3 regions of the Peribacillus muralis genome follow, and region 2 is predicted to be linked to each of the others. Evidence: riboswitches for the same ligand, from Rfam matches in the RefSeq annotation. Region 2 holds a riboswitch; each other region holds the start of a gene.
What was found. A riboswitch is a leader RNA that binds a small molecule or an ion and turns the genes downstream of it on or off. The one in region 2 is predicted to bind preQ1.
Positions count from the first base shown of each region.

Region 1: linked by a shared signal. The riboswitch ahead of ABE28_RS17775 (VUT family protein) and the one ahead of queF (preQ(1) synthase) in region 2 are both predicted to bind preQ1.
Region 3: linked by a shared signal. The riboswitch ahead of queC (7-cyano-7-deazaguanine synthase QueC) and the one ahead of queF (preQ(1) synthase) in region 2 are both predicted to bind preQ1.

Region 1 is NZ_CP017080.1:3,654,794-3,659,088, forward strand. Features, by position in the region: gene ABE28_RS17770 (alpha/beta hydrolase) at 18-767, opposite strand; gene ABE28_RS25170 (hypothetical protein) at 1,140-1,364, opposite strand; gene ABE28_RS17775 (VUT family protein) at 1,592-2,134, opposite strand; PreQ1 riboswitch class I at 2,186-2,228, opposite strand; gene ABE28_RS17780 (SRPBCC family protein) at 2,433-2,618, shown strand; gene ABE28_RS17785 (hypothetical protein) at 2,873-3,472, opposite strand; gene ABE28_RS17790 (TetR/AcrR family transcriptional regulator) at 3,633-4,202, shown strand; gene ABE28_RS17795 (DUF4260 domain-containing protein) at 4,246-4,295, shown strand, end outside.
Region 2 is NZ_CP017080.1:485,574-494,158, reverse strand. Features, by position in the region: gene ABE28_RS02360 (ABC transporter ATP-binding protein) at 1-820, opposite strand, end outside; gene ABE28_RS02355 (response regulator) at 962-1,621, opposite strand; gene ABE28_RS02350 (sensor histidine kinase) at 1,618-2,811, opposite strand; gene ABE28_RS02345 (aspartate kinase) at 3,127-4,473, opposite strand; gene queF (preQ(1) synthase) at 5,033-5,530, opposite strand; PreQ1 riboswitch class I at 5,638-5,683, opposite strand; gene ABE28_RS02335 (DMT family transporter) at 5,813-6,670, shown strand; gene ABE28_RS24815 (BA3454 family stress response protein) at 6,932-7,066, shown strand; gene qoxA (cytochrome aa3 quinol oxidase subunit II) at 7,539-8,465, shown strand; gene qoxB (cytochrome aa3 quinol oxidase subunit I) at 8,523-8,585, shown strand, end outside.
Region 3 is NZ_CP017080.1:3,659,350-3,663,644, reverse strand. Features, by position in the region: gene ABE28_RS17820 (hypothetical protein) at 1-71, opposite strand, end outside; gene ABE28_RS17815 (methyl-accepting chemotaxis protein) at 412-2,091, opposite strand; PreQ1 riboswitch class I at 2,261-2,303, shown strand; gene queC (7-cyano-7-deazaguanine synthase QueC) at 2,359-3,024, shown strand; gene queD (6-carboxytetrahydropterin synthase QueD) at 3,024-3,494, shown strand; gene queE (7-carboxy-7-deazaguanine synthase QueE) at 3,487-4,215, shown strand; gene ABE28_RS17795 (DUF4260 domain-containing protein) at 4,259-4,295, opposite strand, start outside.

The sequences.
Region 1 (4,295 bases), 1.8 Mb from region 2:
TTGACAGGTTTGTCCTCTTAAGCATGATACCAAGGCAGTGTATTCAAGAACCGGTATACATCCTCATACACCTGTTCACGCTCTTTGCCCAATGTAATGATATGGCCCGATTTCTCATACCATATCAATGATTTATGCTGTGTATCCACTTCATTATATATAATGGATGCACTATTTCTATAATCCGGGTCATCAAGACTTCCCTGTAACACTAGGGTCGGGGAAGTGATGAGATCCAGTTTATCAGCTGTATCATTAATCATATCAAGTGCTTCCTGCAAGGATGCCATCGGCTCCTCTTTAAGCTTATTCATTTCAGAGGCAACTTGTTCTGCATCTTTCCCCTCAAATTTCTTATAAGCTTGTGCATAACTGAGCATCCGATTATTTAAACGGTCTACATCATTCCCAATTGTAGGTGCACACATGGAAACGACCCCTGTAACAGGCAATTCGATTCCGACTTTCAATGAGAAGACACCGCCAAGGGAAATACCTACAACGGCAATCTCTTCGTAGCCCTCATCCTTCAAGTATTGATACGCATTTTCCACATCTTCCCACCACTGCTTCGGACTAGTTTGAACCAGCTCCTCCGCAGGCAAACCATGCCCGCTATATAGAGGTCCGTGGCAAGTATAATCACGATCATTCAAATATTTACCCAATTTTTTCATATCTCCCGTACTTCCGGTAAACCCGTGAAGTAAAAGGACTGCTCTATTTCCACCTCTGTATGTGAATGACTCAGGTGCTTTCACTTTCATCTAACTAGGACCTTCTTTCTGCTCTTGTTGATAAATAGAATCTAAATGATTTTTATCAAAAAATCAATTAATACCCCTTGAGTAGGGTTAACTTCTATCCTAATCCGTATTCTCATAGAACAAATCATTATCGGATATAGTAACCTTACACACTACATATAACTCATCCGTTCCGAAGCACATTTTACTATGATTAAATTTATTTAGCAATCGTCATTTAACCATTTTTTTTAGAAAAGTAAAATGCACCTTGTGATACGATGTACAACGAATGACACTTTACTGATGAAATCCGGAGACGTGAACCAACACTCTTACAAAAAAAAACAGCTCTATGGCTATGAAATGGAGAAGACACCCTCTGCCCCGCCCTTAAACGGATGGTAACAAGGAAGTTAATGAAATACCCGCGGAAAGAGTCCGAAAGCAGGAAATATTATTTCTCGCCAATTTCAGCTGTTTACTCGCCAATTCCGGTCGTTTACTCGCCAATTCCGGCTGTTTTCTCGCCAATTTCGGTCGTTTACTCGCCAATTCCGGTCGTTTACTCGCCAATTCCGGTCGTTTACTCGCCAATTCCGGTCGTTTACTCGCCAATCGGGCTTTCCCTCATGAATGTCGCTACCTCATATTTCCGGAATTTAAAAAAGGGCCTAATTTGGCCCTTTTGCCTCTAATTCTTTATGCTTGCGATAATTGGCGCAGGAGAGTTTCATGCATTCGCCTTGGACATGTGGTCCGTACTTTTTACGGAAGGCTTCCAGGCAATAGCATCTGTCTTGTTTCTTTTTGGATCCATCCATCAAGCGTTTCACTCCTCCTATTTAACCGGAGACTACGCGCTTCTCCAGCCTGATATGGATTCGTCCGAGCAGTAGGGCACCGATCGACTGAATGATCGTTTTTACGATGATTTGACCGATGATGGCTGCCGGTACGGCTTCCCATGGCAAGATGTTGGCACCGAGTGGGCTTAGGCCAATCACGACAAAAAGCACTGAATCGAAAAAGCCTCCAACGATTCCGCTGTAAAACACCCTCCAGCTCATCGGCAGCTTTAGTCGGGTGTAAATTTCCGTATCGGCCGTTTCTGCGACCACGAACGATAATGCGGAAGCGAAGACGATCAATAATGTATCCCCTAATAAAAATGATACACATGCAGATAATATTAGTGCGATGATGATGCAAAAATAGGTTTTCGCCCGGCCGAATTTATTTTGGACCAGATCTCGAAAGATGAACGTTCCCCCAATCAGCAACGTTCCCATCGGTATGATGAACATACCAAATTGTAAAGGCATAAAAGCTGCTGTCACCACATTTGCGGTGATGATGGATACTAAATACAGTAAAATTCTTAACATGTCTTACAATCTCCTCTTACAGAAAAAACAGCACCCTAAGAAAGAGTACTGTTCTCCTTAGTTTTTTTGAGAGGGTAGCTAGAACCTCTTCCGCCGAGCGGATCATTATTTTCCTTTTTTATCGTAGCTTGAAAATGATTGGAAATCAAGCAGTTTCCAGCTAGCTTAAAAAATGATGATACTCTGAAAGATGGGGACAAGACGATTACCTTAAAATATGATGAATACGCAGCCGAGGTCATGATTACTGTACCGGAAATCGAGGAAAAAAGGAAAATCACATTTTCTTGGGGAAACGATGGTTACCATCCTGTTAGAAGAAGTGGGTGCCCCAAGCACGAACGAATCAGGTTTGAAAGCCGATGACCCCGAGATCCTAAGCAAAATGATCGGCCAAAAAGAAGGGTGGGTATATACATTCACTTGCTTAAAGGGCCATCTGGAAAATGGCGTGCATACATTGTGGGCGTCCATCGTTTTTTAACATGGACTCATGGATTTGAGTCCATCACTTTTAGATACCTTCCAGGTTACCATCATCCGCTTCATCCCCAATGAGCATGAATTCAGTTGATAGTACTCGATTTCCTGGATGCACGATAAATATGTCTACTAGAGGGTCAGTTTTTTTAAAAAATGGGCGAGCGAATAAAAAAAAACCGTCAATACGAAGATTATTGAAGATAATATTCCTAATTTCTTTTTCATATTAGTCTCTTTCCTCCAATTTCAATATCCTCATTTTATCATATAAGGGTGATGATGGAATTGGATTGAATCGATTATGGGTTCCTTTTTTTCTGTTACCGACACGTTCATATCTCCCATGAATTGATCATGTACATATAGCTGTAAAGTCCAAATGCCGGTTTCATTAAATGTTAAAACCGTGGTCGCCATGGATACAGGAACATCAATGCATTCGCTATCAAAGCTGACTGGTTGCGGCGTATACGCTTTAGGTAATTCTTTGATGGGCGTTTTTATATTGATCAATACCCCTTTAGCTGAATGGCTTATTCCATCAGCATGAGTGGCCGTTACCTCTAGTTCGCCTAAGGGAATTTCTTCACCATTTCTCCAAAACAGCCATTCCAATACGATTTCCTGATCCACTAATAAGGGTTTATCCATATAGCCGAATTTTCGCTCCGTCCCCCTTAACACATGCAGCAGCATCACATCTTTCACTTTTTCTGTTATCGTGAATGTTTTTGACGCATTTAATGGATCGTAAGCGAATCCATCATCTTCAATACTCCATTCAGCATCGGCGTCGTTAGGAATTGATAAACCAACAAGCAGGAACAGAAATATAACAGCATGTTGTAATTTCATAGGTCTCCTTTCTAGGCTCAACGTTTACTATGTTAGACGAGGCAGGCAAGCTTTAGTTACATATATATGGAAATCTTTGCAACGCTCCGTCATTTGACAGTTTATAACAAATGGGTTATATTTTAATTGACCATTGGTTAATAAATAAGGAGGTGCTCTGATGTCACCAAGGAAATCGGCAGATAAAGAATTATCAAAGGAAATGATTCTGAAGGAAGCTAGACACCTTTTTGCCACCGTCGGGTATTCGAGCGTTTCCATGAGGCAATTGGCGAAAACATTGAATTGCAGTCACGGAGCCATTTATTATCATTTTAAAAATAAGGCAGAAATCTTTTATGGCTTGGTGAAATCGGATTTTTTCGCTTTAAATCTCTTAATCGATGAAATCCTGCTGTCCGACAATCTCCCTCAGCAAAAATTGGAAAAGGTCTTATTGTGCTTTATCGAATTCGGCTTGACTCAGCAAAATCATTATTCCATCATGTTTCTATCCAAGGAAAAGGAAATTCAGCATTTATTGCAAATCGATTCTACCAAGACCTATGAAAAGCTTATCCAGTCGATGGCAGAACTGACCGATCATAAACTCGACCCTGCGTCCATTTGGTCCATTTTCCTTTCTCTGCACGGCTTTATCACCTTTTATATCAATACCGATCTATCCTTCCAAGATGTAAAGGGTTTAGCGCAATTCCACGTAAAAAACATCACGAAGAATATTTTATAAATAACACTGACCATTGGTCAATTAACCTTCAGGAGGCTTGAATATGGTAAAGAAACTTCTCCATACCGAAGGGCTCATAATCTTTTTCGCCAT
Region 2 (8,585 bases):
AGACGATATTTGCATGATTATTGCCGACGATTTCTAATGAATTTTTTTCTGCATTAGCGATAACCTTTTCTACACTCGCTATTTGTTCAAGGTCCTTGACCCAATTACCTTCCAGGGAATTAACGTGCAAAGTAATCACCACTCCATCCTTTAACGAACCAAATAACTCTTCTTTCCTTCCAAGCGCGATGATTTTCCCTTCATCAACTATGCATATCCGGTCGCATATATACTCCACTTCCTCCATATAGTGGCTTGTGTAGATCACCGTCATCCCGTCCGCATTCAGCTTTTTTACCGTTTCTAGAATATGATTGCGTGATTGGGGATCAATGCCCACCGTCGGTTCATCCATGATCAATAGTTCCGGCTCATGCATCAAGGCAGCACCGATATTGATCCTTCTTTTCATTCCACCGGAAAACGTCTCGATTTTATGTTTGGCCCTATCCTTCAGTCCGACGATTTCCAGTACCACTTCAGCCATTTTCTTGGCCTTTGCCCTGGTTAGCCCATACATCCTTCCCCAGAAAAGAAGATTATCTATCGCTGACATCGAATGATACAAAGCAATTTCTTGCGGAACAATCCCTATTTTCTTTTTTACATGACGTGGTGACTTTTTCACAGAAAGCCCATCAATAAGGATTTCGCCCTCCTCATAAGGTAACAAACCGCACAACATTGCAATCGTTGTAGACTTTCCAGCTCCGTTTGGACCTAACAAACCGAATGACTCCCCTTTTTCCACTGAAAAAGAAACGCCTCCAACAACGACTTTCTTTCCAAATGATTTTTTAATTCCCCTTACCTCGAGCATCTATTCATTCCTCCTAATTATCCAATTTCTCTTAATCATATGTTTAAGTTAAAAATAATCCATCTGCCTCAGGGTAGAAGTTCAAAAAAAAATGACCTTCAGCTATGCTGAAAGTCATCTATAAATTGAGCGATTGTTCCTTCACTCTGAAAACGTGGTAATCCGATACCGAACGGCAAAGACGGCTGCCTGAGTTCGATCACGCAATTCCAGTTTACTGATTATATTCGAAACATGGTTTTTCACGGTTCCTTCGGTAATTGACAAGGCAGCTGCAATTTCCTTATTACTTTTACCATAGCCAAGATTCCTCAGGACATCATGCTCCCGCTTTGTTAGTTCACGAAGAACAGCAGGCTGAATGTTCACCTTCGTTTCATTATTTCTCTTTAACTCTTGCAGCATGTGAATGGTGACCTCCGGCGGAAGTACCATTCCTCCTGATTGAACGGTCTTGATTGCATTTGAAATCATGTCTGCTGACATATCTTTCAGCAAATACCCACTTGCTCCTTCTTCAAGCGCAGAGAAAATGAGCTCGCTATCCTGGAAAGTCGTCAGCACCAGCACTTTCGTATTTGGAAGCTGAGATGTGATTAACCTAGTACCTTCGACACCATTTATCCCAGGCATCCTGATGTCCATGAGAACAATGTCAGGCTCCCTTTCCAAGGAAATTTCATAGGCTTCCATTCCATTGCTCGCAAGCCCAATCACGTCAAGTTCAGGACGTAAATTCAAAAGCGCGGCTAACCCCTCCCGTATAAGTGATTGATCATCAGCAATCAATACCGTTATCATGACGTCCCTCCTACAACCCATTTTTTTTCGATCAGCGGAAACTCAACAAATATGCGAAATCCCTGGTTCACTGCACTTTCGTATAATAACTCGCCACCCATTTCAAAGATTCGGTCTTTCATGTTTTTTAATCCAAACCCAGGAATGATCACGCTTGTACCTTTACCGTTGTCTTCAATATTAATCAAAACCTTTTCTGGCAAACAATCAAGCTTGATTGCACTCATCGATGCATCACCATGGCGCTTTGCATTCGTTAAACTCTCTTGTATCAGCCGAATGATCGTTAGCTGAAGTGCGCTTGGTATGTTGCTTGGATCACCTCTTAAATCAAGAGTCGACCTCAAGCTTGTTGATTGGTAAAAATCATCAAGTAATCTGCGTACACTTGGTAAAAAGGCTGCTTCCTCTTCCACCTTCAATGCCCGGACGGAAAAACGGACCTCTTCCAACGCCCCCTGAGCCAAATCCCTGCAAACTTTCAGCGTATCCTTCGTTTTAACCAAGTCATATTTGATTAGTTCATCCGCAAGTTCCATTTGGACAAATAAAGCCGTCATCTTATGTCCGACGGTATCATGAATCTCCCGAGCAATTCGATTTCGTTCTCTGATTCTAGCCGCTTCCTCAACTTCTTGCGAGTATGATTGCAGTTGTTGATGGGCCGCTGATAGCTCCTCATGCGCTACATTCAATTGCAGGAATTGTTCACTCATCACGTCTCTAGCTTCAATAAGTTTCCTGATCAAATCACCAACGATAGCTGAAAACGCTACAAACGAGATGCTCGACAAGTTATCAATGATGTCCAGTTTCCCTGATTGAAAATAGGTTGTGCCCATAACCATTAGCCACAGTAAGACTATAATCAGAGAGTATAACTTAAGTTTCTTGAAATCTGAGACAATAATGAACAAGGTAATGGTTACCACGCCAACCATGATCAAATAGAGAGTGGACTTCTGAAACAAAAAACCGAATCCAAAACTAAGTATTCCATCCAGATAGATGATCCGCAGTTTATAAGTAAATGATTCCTTATGAAATATCAAAAAATGATTAAGGATAAAACCTACAGCCGCCACTACGACAAACCATCTAGAAGCATCGGATTCAGGCAACCTCCAGTAATAGAAAAAGCTAATCATCAAGAACATGACTATCCGAAGATTTATTAACCACATACTCATATCGTCCGCCCTCTTTCATTTTCTCTCGCTTAATCATGCCTAAATTATAGCTGAAAATAAAGGACATAAATGAAATATCCCCACTCGCTATGATTATTCGCGATTTATAAATCACATCCCTCTTCTACATGCTCCCTTTTACTAACCGCCATAGTCCTGGGTAGTCAACCTATAAGTCTCCTTCAAGACATCCAAAATCCCGCAGCCAATGACCTAAATTTTCATCTTCCAGACTTCGCCATTTCATTTACGGTAAGAAAGTTTGGCAGCAGTAAAAAGGCCTCTCTTGTTAAAGAGGGCCCTAAATATGAATCATCAAAAAAACTCGTGATACAATGCCTGGATGGCCATCTCTTCACTGTGTTCCTTGACGCCGAACATCATGCTTACCTCCGAAGAACCTTGGTTGATCATTTCGATATTGACCTTGGCATCCGCCAACGCTTTCGAGGCTCTTGCCGTCGTTCCGACATTATGCCGCATACCTTCGCCCACCACCATGATCAACGCCAAGTTATGCTCCACAATCACTTCGTCGGCATGCAGCTCTTGCATGATTCGCGTAATGATTTTTTTCTCGGAATCGCCCTTCATCTGGTCCTGTCTCAGAATCAGTGTCACATCGTCAATTCCCGATGGAATATGCTCATAAGCAACTCCATAATCTTCAAGGATATGCAGCAGCTTTCGGCCAAAGCCGACTTCTCGGTTCATTAAATATTTACTGACATAAATACTGCAAAATCCCTTGTCACTCGCAATTCCAATGACCGGTCCATTCGTATTATCGCGGGTACTCACAATGCGAGTCCCTTGTGCCGCTGGGTTGTTCGTATTTTGAATATGAACGGGTATTCCTGCCCGGAAGGCTGGAATGAGCGCTTCATCATGGAATACCGAGAAACCGGCATAAGAAAGCTCACGCATTTCGCGATAGGTTAATTCCCTGATCCCCTTCGGATTGGGAACCACATTTGGATTAACCGCATAAACGGCATCCACATCGGTAAAATTTTCATACAAGTCGGCTTTGACGCCATTTGCAAGAATCGAGCCCGTTATGTCCGAGCCGCTTCTTGAAAACGTTAAAACATCGCCATCTAACGTATATCCGAAAAACCCTGGAAATACGACGATTCCAGGCACATCATGCAGATTATATAGCCGATCATACGATTCTGGTAGCACCTGGGTAAACCCATCTTCATCCGATACGATCAAGCCAGCCTTGTTCGGATTGATATATTGCGCCTCGACACCGCACCTTTGAAAATAAGCGGCAATCAGCTTCGCATTATTATCCTCGCCACTGGCCTTTAAAGCATCCAAGTAACGCTTTGGCTCGGATTGATCTGCATGCAGCAATGCCTGTAAATTTTCGCGGATCGCAGTGATGACCTCCTCGGATATATCCAGTTCCTTAGCAATGTTTCCATAGCGGGCGACCACATCTTCGATTAAAGGTTCGCCGTTATCCCCGCGCAGCTGCTGTTTTGCAGCTTCAATCAATAAATCCGTCACCTTTATATCATCGGAATTGCGTTTTCCGGGAGCCGAAACGACGACAAACTTCCGCTCCGGATCAGCTGTCACAATTTCGAATACCTTCTTGATTTGTTCACCTGACGCCAGTGAACTTCCGCCAAACTTCGCAACCTTCATCTCGACATCCCCTATTATTATAAAAATTCTGTCAACATTAACTCTCCCTATTATTACGTTTTTCAACGAAACAATCAAGAACAAATTCCTTTAGAGGAGGACAAATGTATTTTCAAAAAGGACAATACGACCATAAAACTGTATGATGACAGGGAAAGGAAAAAACGTTCCATCGCTCTCAATTTTTAAATTTCCGGAGCTTGGATTTCATTCAGCTTTGCTTGAAAAAAGATAGAATACCATTTACCTATAGGTCTGTGTTGCGGTGATTAGACGGTTGCTTCCACTGCAGGCACTCACTTATCCAGAGGGGTACCGGCACCGCTTATTCATTTTCATGTTCGTGTGAATGAGCAAGGATTCTTAGTGAAGGATGACACGCCACAGTTGGTAGCAATTTAGGGAAAAGCAGATAAAATGCGGAGTGAAAAGAAGGATTGGCGGTTATTCGATATGGATGAAAAGCATGAATGCGCAGGCTGCTTAAAGGGGAATCAATACTATTCAAAAGGATTTCGAAAGTAAAATCCTTCGAAACCCTTTTGATATTTCTTCCTTTTTAACGATTATCCACGGTTTCAGGGTATAAGTCATGATTCATCAAGCGGTAATCCGCCATTTCTTCATACTTCGTCCCTGGCCTTCCGTAGTTTGTGTATGGATCGATGGAAATGCCGCCCCGGGGTGTGAACTTGCCCCATACTTCAATATATTTTGGGTCCATCAATTCAATTAGGTCATTCATGATGATGTTCATGCAATCCTCATGGAAATCACCGTGGTTACGGAATGAGAATAAATACAGCTTCAAGGACTTGCTCTCGACCATTTTCACACTTGGAATATAGCTGATGTATATGGTTGCAAAGTCCGGCTGTCCGGTTATCGGGCATAAGCTAGTGAACTCCGGGCAATTGAATTTGACAAAATAATCCCGGTTAGGGTGTTTGTTATCGAACGACTCGAGAATTTCTGGAGCGTAGTCGAATGGATATTTTGTTCCTTGATTCCCAAGCAATGTTATTTCCTTTAATTCTTCTTCTTTTCTTCCAGACATAAAAAGTCCTCCTCTTCCACGCTTGTCGGGGGAGATTCATAAAATGGGCCTCTATATAACAAAAAACCATATCTCTAAAAAGATATGGTTGATTCGCGAAAAATATCAAAGCCATAGTTTTTTTAAGAGGGTGATGCTATGAACCTCTCCCATTATCGGGAAATATATTGAAATAGCCATAGTAAATATAGAAAAAAAAAATCAATCTGTCAATCCAGCTCTCGTAAAATGAGTTTGATTCCTATCCATATTCCGCTTAGAATGGAGAGGAAGATATCCTAATTGAAGGAAGAGAGTATACAAATGTGGATTTTTGCTGCACTCATCACCAGTATATGTTTCGGTATCAATAACAGCATTTTCAAGTGGAGCAGCGGAAAAGGTTACTCCAAGATACATATCCAATTTTTCTTTTACTTTACGGCCTTCATCATGGCACTATTGTATGGCGGGATCGTAGATGGTTTGACCACAAATTGGCTATCCATCTTGCTTGGAGCTGCTATCGGGATCCTTAATGCTAACGGGAATATCCAGATGGGCAGTGCGTTTGAAAAGGGACCGGCAAGCTTGACATCACCGTTGATTGCGGCCAATGCCATCTTCCCCATCCTTTGTGCTGCGATCATTTTTCATGAGCATATTTCTTCGTTGCAGTGGACCGGGATCGCCTGTATGCTCCTTGCTACCCTTGTCATTCAGTATACCCCTAACGCGAAGGGCAATCATCAATATTTCCCCTGGATGATGCATACATCATTTGCAATATTCTCATTCGGTGTACTTGGGATCTTAATGACAACGACCACGCGCCTTCATTTGAACTCACTTGATATCCTGGTATCGATGTATGGCGGCGGAACACTTTATTTGATGGCCGCATCGGGCATGAAGAATGAAAAACTCAAGTTAAACGAAGTGAAAATCGGCTCTCTAGTAGGCTTGTTGAGCATCATTGCTTATGTATGTTATTTCTTCGCTTTAAATACCGGAATTGCCAGCATCATTTTTCCAGTGGTGAGCTTGAACTGTTTAATCGTAGTTTTTGCCGGTTGTTACTTATTCAAGGAAAAACTAAAGTCCTATCAAATTGCAGGGGTTTTGGCAGCCTTGATAGGGATTATCTTAACTAAAATATAAAGAAACGGCCTTGCTTCCATAACACAGCAAGGCCGTTTTCATTTTACCGAGGATGATTTTCCATTTCCTGCACTAAAATTTCACTTTTAATGTCCATGCTATCATTAAAATATTGACAATTTTCACAATATATCAGATAATTATGAATATTAAGCAACATCGTCGTTACGCCGAAATGTTTGATAAATCCTCACCCCCGGGTATACAAGAACCGTACACCCATCCCATTAAACTAAGCATTCAAGAAAGGAAAGATGAATCATGGTAAAAGTTACAGTGAAAGTTGATTATAAAGGGAAATCCTATCAAACGAACGTCCTCACGGATCCTAGTGCAAACCAGGAACAGATTTTACAGCAGGCCCTTCATCAAGTCCAGAAGCAATGGAGTGAATAATAAGAAGCAGGCATCGTTTTCAGATACCTGCTTTTTTTATGTTTTTAGGCTAAATTCCTCAATTTATACGCTTGATGATCCGTTGTCTTTTTATATTAAAAAACAAATAAAACGCTTATCCCCCTCGTCTTATTCATCTCCCTCATATGGAATATTATTCTAATGTAATTTTATTGAAATTTTACCAATTCAAGAACGGTTCTTTTGAGAATAAATTTCATTTAAAAACACCTTTAAAATGTATTAAATTAATAAGCTATTATACTTCTTTTCTTATTATATATCCAACTAATAACCTCATATCCCATTCTTTCACTATCTCTTCATGAACTTTTTGTGACATATGTCACTTTTGATTGTTTTTTTCCATATATGATACTAATATAGAGACGTCAGTTTGTGAACAATGTAACACTCACTCTGAATAACTTGTTATTTAGAATTTCCAATAAAGAAAGAAAGGGGTATCTATATGAAAATGAAATGGGCTTTATTAACTATAATTTTTTCCATCGCGACTGTACTAACTGGTTGCGATAACCCATTAGCTGTGTTGGATCCAAAAGGTCCTGTAGCAGCAAACCAAGCTAATGTGATCATGATTTCAATTTGGACGATGTTGATTATTGTCTTAGTCGTTGTCATTCTCTATGCAATTATGTTATTTAAATACCGCGCTTCCAAGTCAAGCGATGACTATGTACCACCTCACGTGGAAGGAAGTCACGTTCTCGAAGCGATCTGGACAATCATCCCGATCCTTATCGTCATATTCCTTTCAGTTGTCAGTGTTCGCTCGACAAATGAAGTCGAGGCTACACCAAAAGGATATGAAGATCAAGAACCATTAATCATTTATGCTGCATCTTCAAATTGGAAGTGGCATTTCAGTTATCCAGAAGAGGATATCGAAACAGTAAACTACTTGTTCTTACCAACAAACCGACCAATCGAATTTAAGCTTTATTCTTACGGACCGATCTCAAGCTTCTGGATTCCACAGCTAGGCGGACAAAAATATGCGATGAGTGACATGGTGAACACTTTACACTTAGCAGCAGAAACACCTGGTGAGTATATGGGACGAAACGCAAACTTCAGTGGTTCAGGTTTCGCTGAGCATACTTTCAATGTCAAGGCAATGCCTGAAGAAGAATTCACGAAGTGGGTAGATGAAATTCACGGTACCGCTAAGAAATTGACGGAAAGTGAATTTGATAAACTATTGGAACCAGGTCACGTTGGACAATACACATTTAACGGAACACATCTTGACTTCAGACCTGCTCCTGAACATAATCACGGTGCTTCAGGCAATGGTGAATCCGAACACTCCGAACACTCTGATCACGAAGATTCAAAAAAAGCAGATGAAGCAGAAACAGAGCATCAACATTAAGATTTAAAATCACAAGCAGTTATTTAGAATAACTTTTCGAAAGGAGTCACAAAGAGTATGGATTACTTTGATAGATTTGCCGTACCACACAGCTCCCCTATGATTGTCGGTTCACAGATC
Region 3 (4,295 bases), 1.7 Mb from region 2:
AATTCGTCGGTTTCCCGTTCCAGCGCTTTCCTTTTGTTAAACTCTGCTATGAATTTAAATAGATGCTTCATATGAATTCCTCCTTGTGGGGTTAAAAGGTCTTGGTTTAATAGTAACACAAAACTGGTGAGAATTAACCTTATTTTACAATTTTGGAGAAAAAGATAGATTTATATGGTAATAAAGTCTTGGAGGTGGTCGTTGTGTAAGAAATCGTGATATTGAATTGCTCAATACATATACCTAGGTTTTGTAATGGGTAGAATATTCCTTGAGGTATATTCATTATACACTAAATATTCTGATAATGCTTACCTTCTATTTATTCCCCGGATCGGAAGAGATGAAACAATTCGATTGTCGAGGAAAAAATGAAAATTCCTGCCTGGAAATGGCAGGAATTTGCTAAAGTCATAATTGGAACTTCTTTACCTGTTCAGTCAGTTGCACAGCGGATGATGCGAGCTCGCCGGCATGATTAGTGATTTCATCCATGGCCGAGCTGGATTGCTGAGCCGATGCGGAGACCTGCTCGATTCCTGCTGCGGATTCTTCGGAGACGGCTGCGATGTCTTCAATGGCCGTATTGATGTTTCTACTATTAGTAGAGATGTAGGTCAGTTCGTCTGTAATATGTTGGATTTTCGTACCCATATCCTCGACTGAGCGATTGATCGTTTCAAAGGTTTGACCGGTAAGGGTGATTTGTTTCGTGCCCTCATCGACCTGGCGATACCCGTCTTCTAAGGATCGGACGACGTTTTTTGAACCAGTTTGTATCGTGCCTGCAATTTCGGTAATATCCCCTACGGAATGTGTGACCTCTTCAGCGAGTTTTCGGACTTCATCCGCGACGACGGCAAATCCCTTGCCATGTTCGCCGGCACGGGCAGCTTCTATGGCGGCATTCAATGCCAATAAGTTGGTTTGGTTGGAAATGTCCTTGATGACCTGAACGAGCTGCGAGATTTGCTGTGATTGGGAATCCAGCCCTTTCACCTGCTCGACGGCATTTTTGACGATGGTATCGATCGTATTCATTTGCTGCACGGAGCTGCGCATCAGAATGCTTCCTTCCTTCGTAAGGGAAAGGATTTCGTTTGAACTCATGAATACCGCGCCGCCAGCATGATGGGCCTGTTCGATTTTGCTGGTGAAATCCTCCATCATGCGAACCATTTCCGTTGCCCGGTTGGCTTGCGAGTCCGAGCCCTCCGAAAGTTCATGCATCGTGGTCGCTATCTGCCTGCTGCCCTGTTGCCCTTCATGAGCTGATTGGGTCAGGTCTTGGCTTTGGGTGGATACGGATTCGGATACATCCAGCATTTTTTCGATCGTTTCACGCAGGTTATTCTGCATTTGATTGGCAGATTCCGTTAATTCGCCGATTTCATCATTTGATTTGCGTTCCAGCGGCTCGTGGTTTAACTCTCCAGCTGCCACCAATTTCATCCTATCCCTGATTTTAAGAAGGGGGACGGTAATGAGGTGGGCCGTGACGACCGCGAGCAGCACGCCAATGATGACGACGGCAATGGATATGATGATACTTGTCGTCTTGACTGACTTCGCACTGGCCATGACGGTTTCGCCTGAAGCTTCGATCAATTCCTCTTGTTCCGAAGCAAGACCCTTAAAGCCTTCCATTACCTCATTGCTTATCGGCGCCACTTCGTTTTTAAGGATTTCTTTTGCACGTTCTTCATTTCCTTTTTCATATTGTGGGAACACCCGATCGACAATCATCGTTTTCCAATCCACGCTTTTCTCGATCAGATCCTTCGCTTTTTCCGAGTCGTTTAAGGTCAAGAGATTGTCCTGGATGTTTTGGCTATCTTCGGTATATTGTAAGAACTTGTCTTTATAGCTTTCGTCGCCGTATAAAATATAAGCTCTTGCGAACGCCGTCCTTTGCGAGAGATTATTCAGCAGCTTTTCGTTCTCGATCAGAAGGGGCAGCTCCCTTTCAATGATATCCTGCGAATGTACAAGTGACTTGTTGCTGCTATAAATATTGAATGCTCCTAAGATGATACATAATGATATGATGAGTGAAAATGACACCAATATCTTTCCTCTAATGCTTCTCAAATGAATGGACCCCTTTATCAATAAGTTTGTTCACTTATTTATCGGAAAATAATGAAATATGTTAATTGGATCGTATGAAATGGTCCAGTTGCTCCATTTATAAACATCTTGATTTCTTCCCGTTTTCAAGTTACGATTAATTAGGAAAAATAGCATATTCCGCATTATGGCGGAAGAGGTTCTAGCTACCCTCTCAAAAAAACTAAGGAGAAACAGTACTCTATTCTTAGGGTGCTGTTTTTTTCCGTAAAAAGGAGTTTTATAGAAATGAACAAGAAAGAAAAGGCAGTGGTTGTATTTAGCGGAGGGCAGGACAGTACGACATGTCTGTTTTGGGCAATGGAAAGATTCGAGGAAGTGGAGGCGGTGACGTTCGATTATAATCAGCGGCACAGCTTGGAAATCGAATGCGCCCAACAGATCGCCAAGGAGCTGGGCATCAACCATCATATCCTTGACATGTCGCTGCTGAACCAGCTGGCGCCCAATGCGCTGACGAGAAGTGACATTGCAGTGGAGGACGGTGAAGACGGCGAATTGCCATCAACGTTCGTCCCTGGGAGGAACTTGCTGTTCCTTTCATTTGCCGGGGTGCTTGCCAGCCAGATTGGGGCTAAACATATTGTCACAGGTGTCTGTGAAACGGATTTCAGCGGTTATCCGGACTGTCGAGATGTATTCGTTAAATCGATGAACGTAACCTTGAACTTGTCGATGGACCAGTCATTCGTAATTGATACGCCGCTTATGTGGCTGAATAAAGAAGAAACGTGGGAGCTTGCAGATCAGCTTGGCGCGTTTGAATTCGTCCGTGACAAGACGCTTACTTGCTATAATGGCGTCATATCTGACGGCTGTGGAGAATGTCCTGCCTGTAAGCTGCGCCAAAAAGGACTGGACGACTATGTAAGCAGACGGGGGGACCTCTCATGATGTATGGCTTTACAATCGTCGATAAGCTTCAAAAAATAGATGAAGATATACAGCGCAGCCAGCTGAACTATACAAAGAAACGGGTATTGGTCAGCAAGGAATTCACTTTTGACGCAGCACACCATCTGCACGACTATGAGGGGAAATGCAAGAATCTTCATGGTCACACATATAAGGTCATCTTTGGAGTGAGCGGATACACGGATTCACGAGGTTTGATGATGGATTTCGGTGATATGAAGGAAATATGGAAAAATGAGATTGAAATCCACCTCGATCACCGTTATTTGAACGAAACGCTGCCGCCCATGAATACAACAGCTGAAAATATGGTTGTCTGGATATATGAAAAAATGGCCGAAGCCCTTTCGTTAAAGGATTATCAGGGGGCAAGAGTCGAATTTGTCCGCCTCTATGAAACACCGACCAGTTATGCTGAGGCCAGACGGGAGTGGATGGAAAGTGAGTAAGCTTCCGGTAATGGAAATCTTCGGCCCGACCATCCAAGGTGAGGGAATGGTCATTGGTCAAAAGACGATGTTCGTCCGGACTGCTGGCTGCGATTATTCCTGTTCTTGGTGTGATTCAGCCTTTACCTGGGATGGATCAGGGAAGGAAGATACCGTCCAAATGACCGCAGAAGAAATTTGGGATGAGCTGAAGCGAATTGGTGGTTCGGCTTTTTCCTTCGTGACCATATCTGGAGGGAATCCTGCACTTTTGAAAAATCTAAACGGTTTGATCGCCTTGCTGCACGAGCATGAAATGAAAATCGGTGTCGAAACACAAGGCAGCCGTTGGCAGGATTGGTTTCTCGATATTGATGAATTGACTTTATCACCTAAGCCCCCGAGCTCCGGAATGAACACGGATTTTACGGTGCTCGATCGAATCATGGAGAACCTTGCCGACGGAAACCCTAACAATCATGTTTCATTGAAAATCGTCGTCTTTAATGAAGAAGATTACCAGTATGCCAAACGTATACATGGAAGGTACCCTGGCATTCCTTTTTATCTGCAGGTCGGCAATGACGACAGCAGGACGGCTGATGATCAGCAATTGATAGGCCGATTATTGAAAAAATATGAAGAGCTGATCGATAAAGTGATAGCCGATGATGAATTGAATGACGTGAAGGTTCTGCCGCAGCTGCATACCTATATATGGGGCAACAAGCGGGGCGTGTAAAGAAGAGGAGGCAGTGTGAAGCATATTCACACTGCCTTTTCTCTTAAACTCTTTGTATATGTGTAGCTTTGAATGAAGTG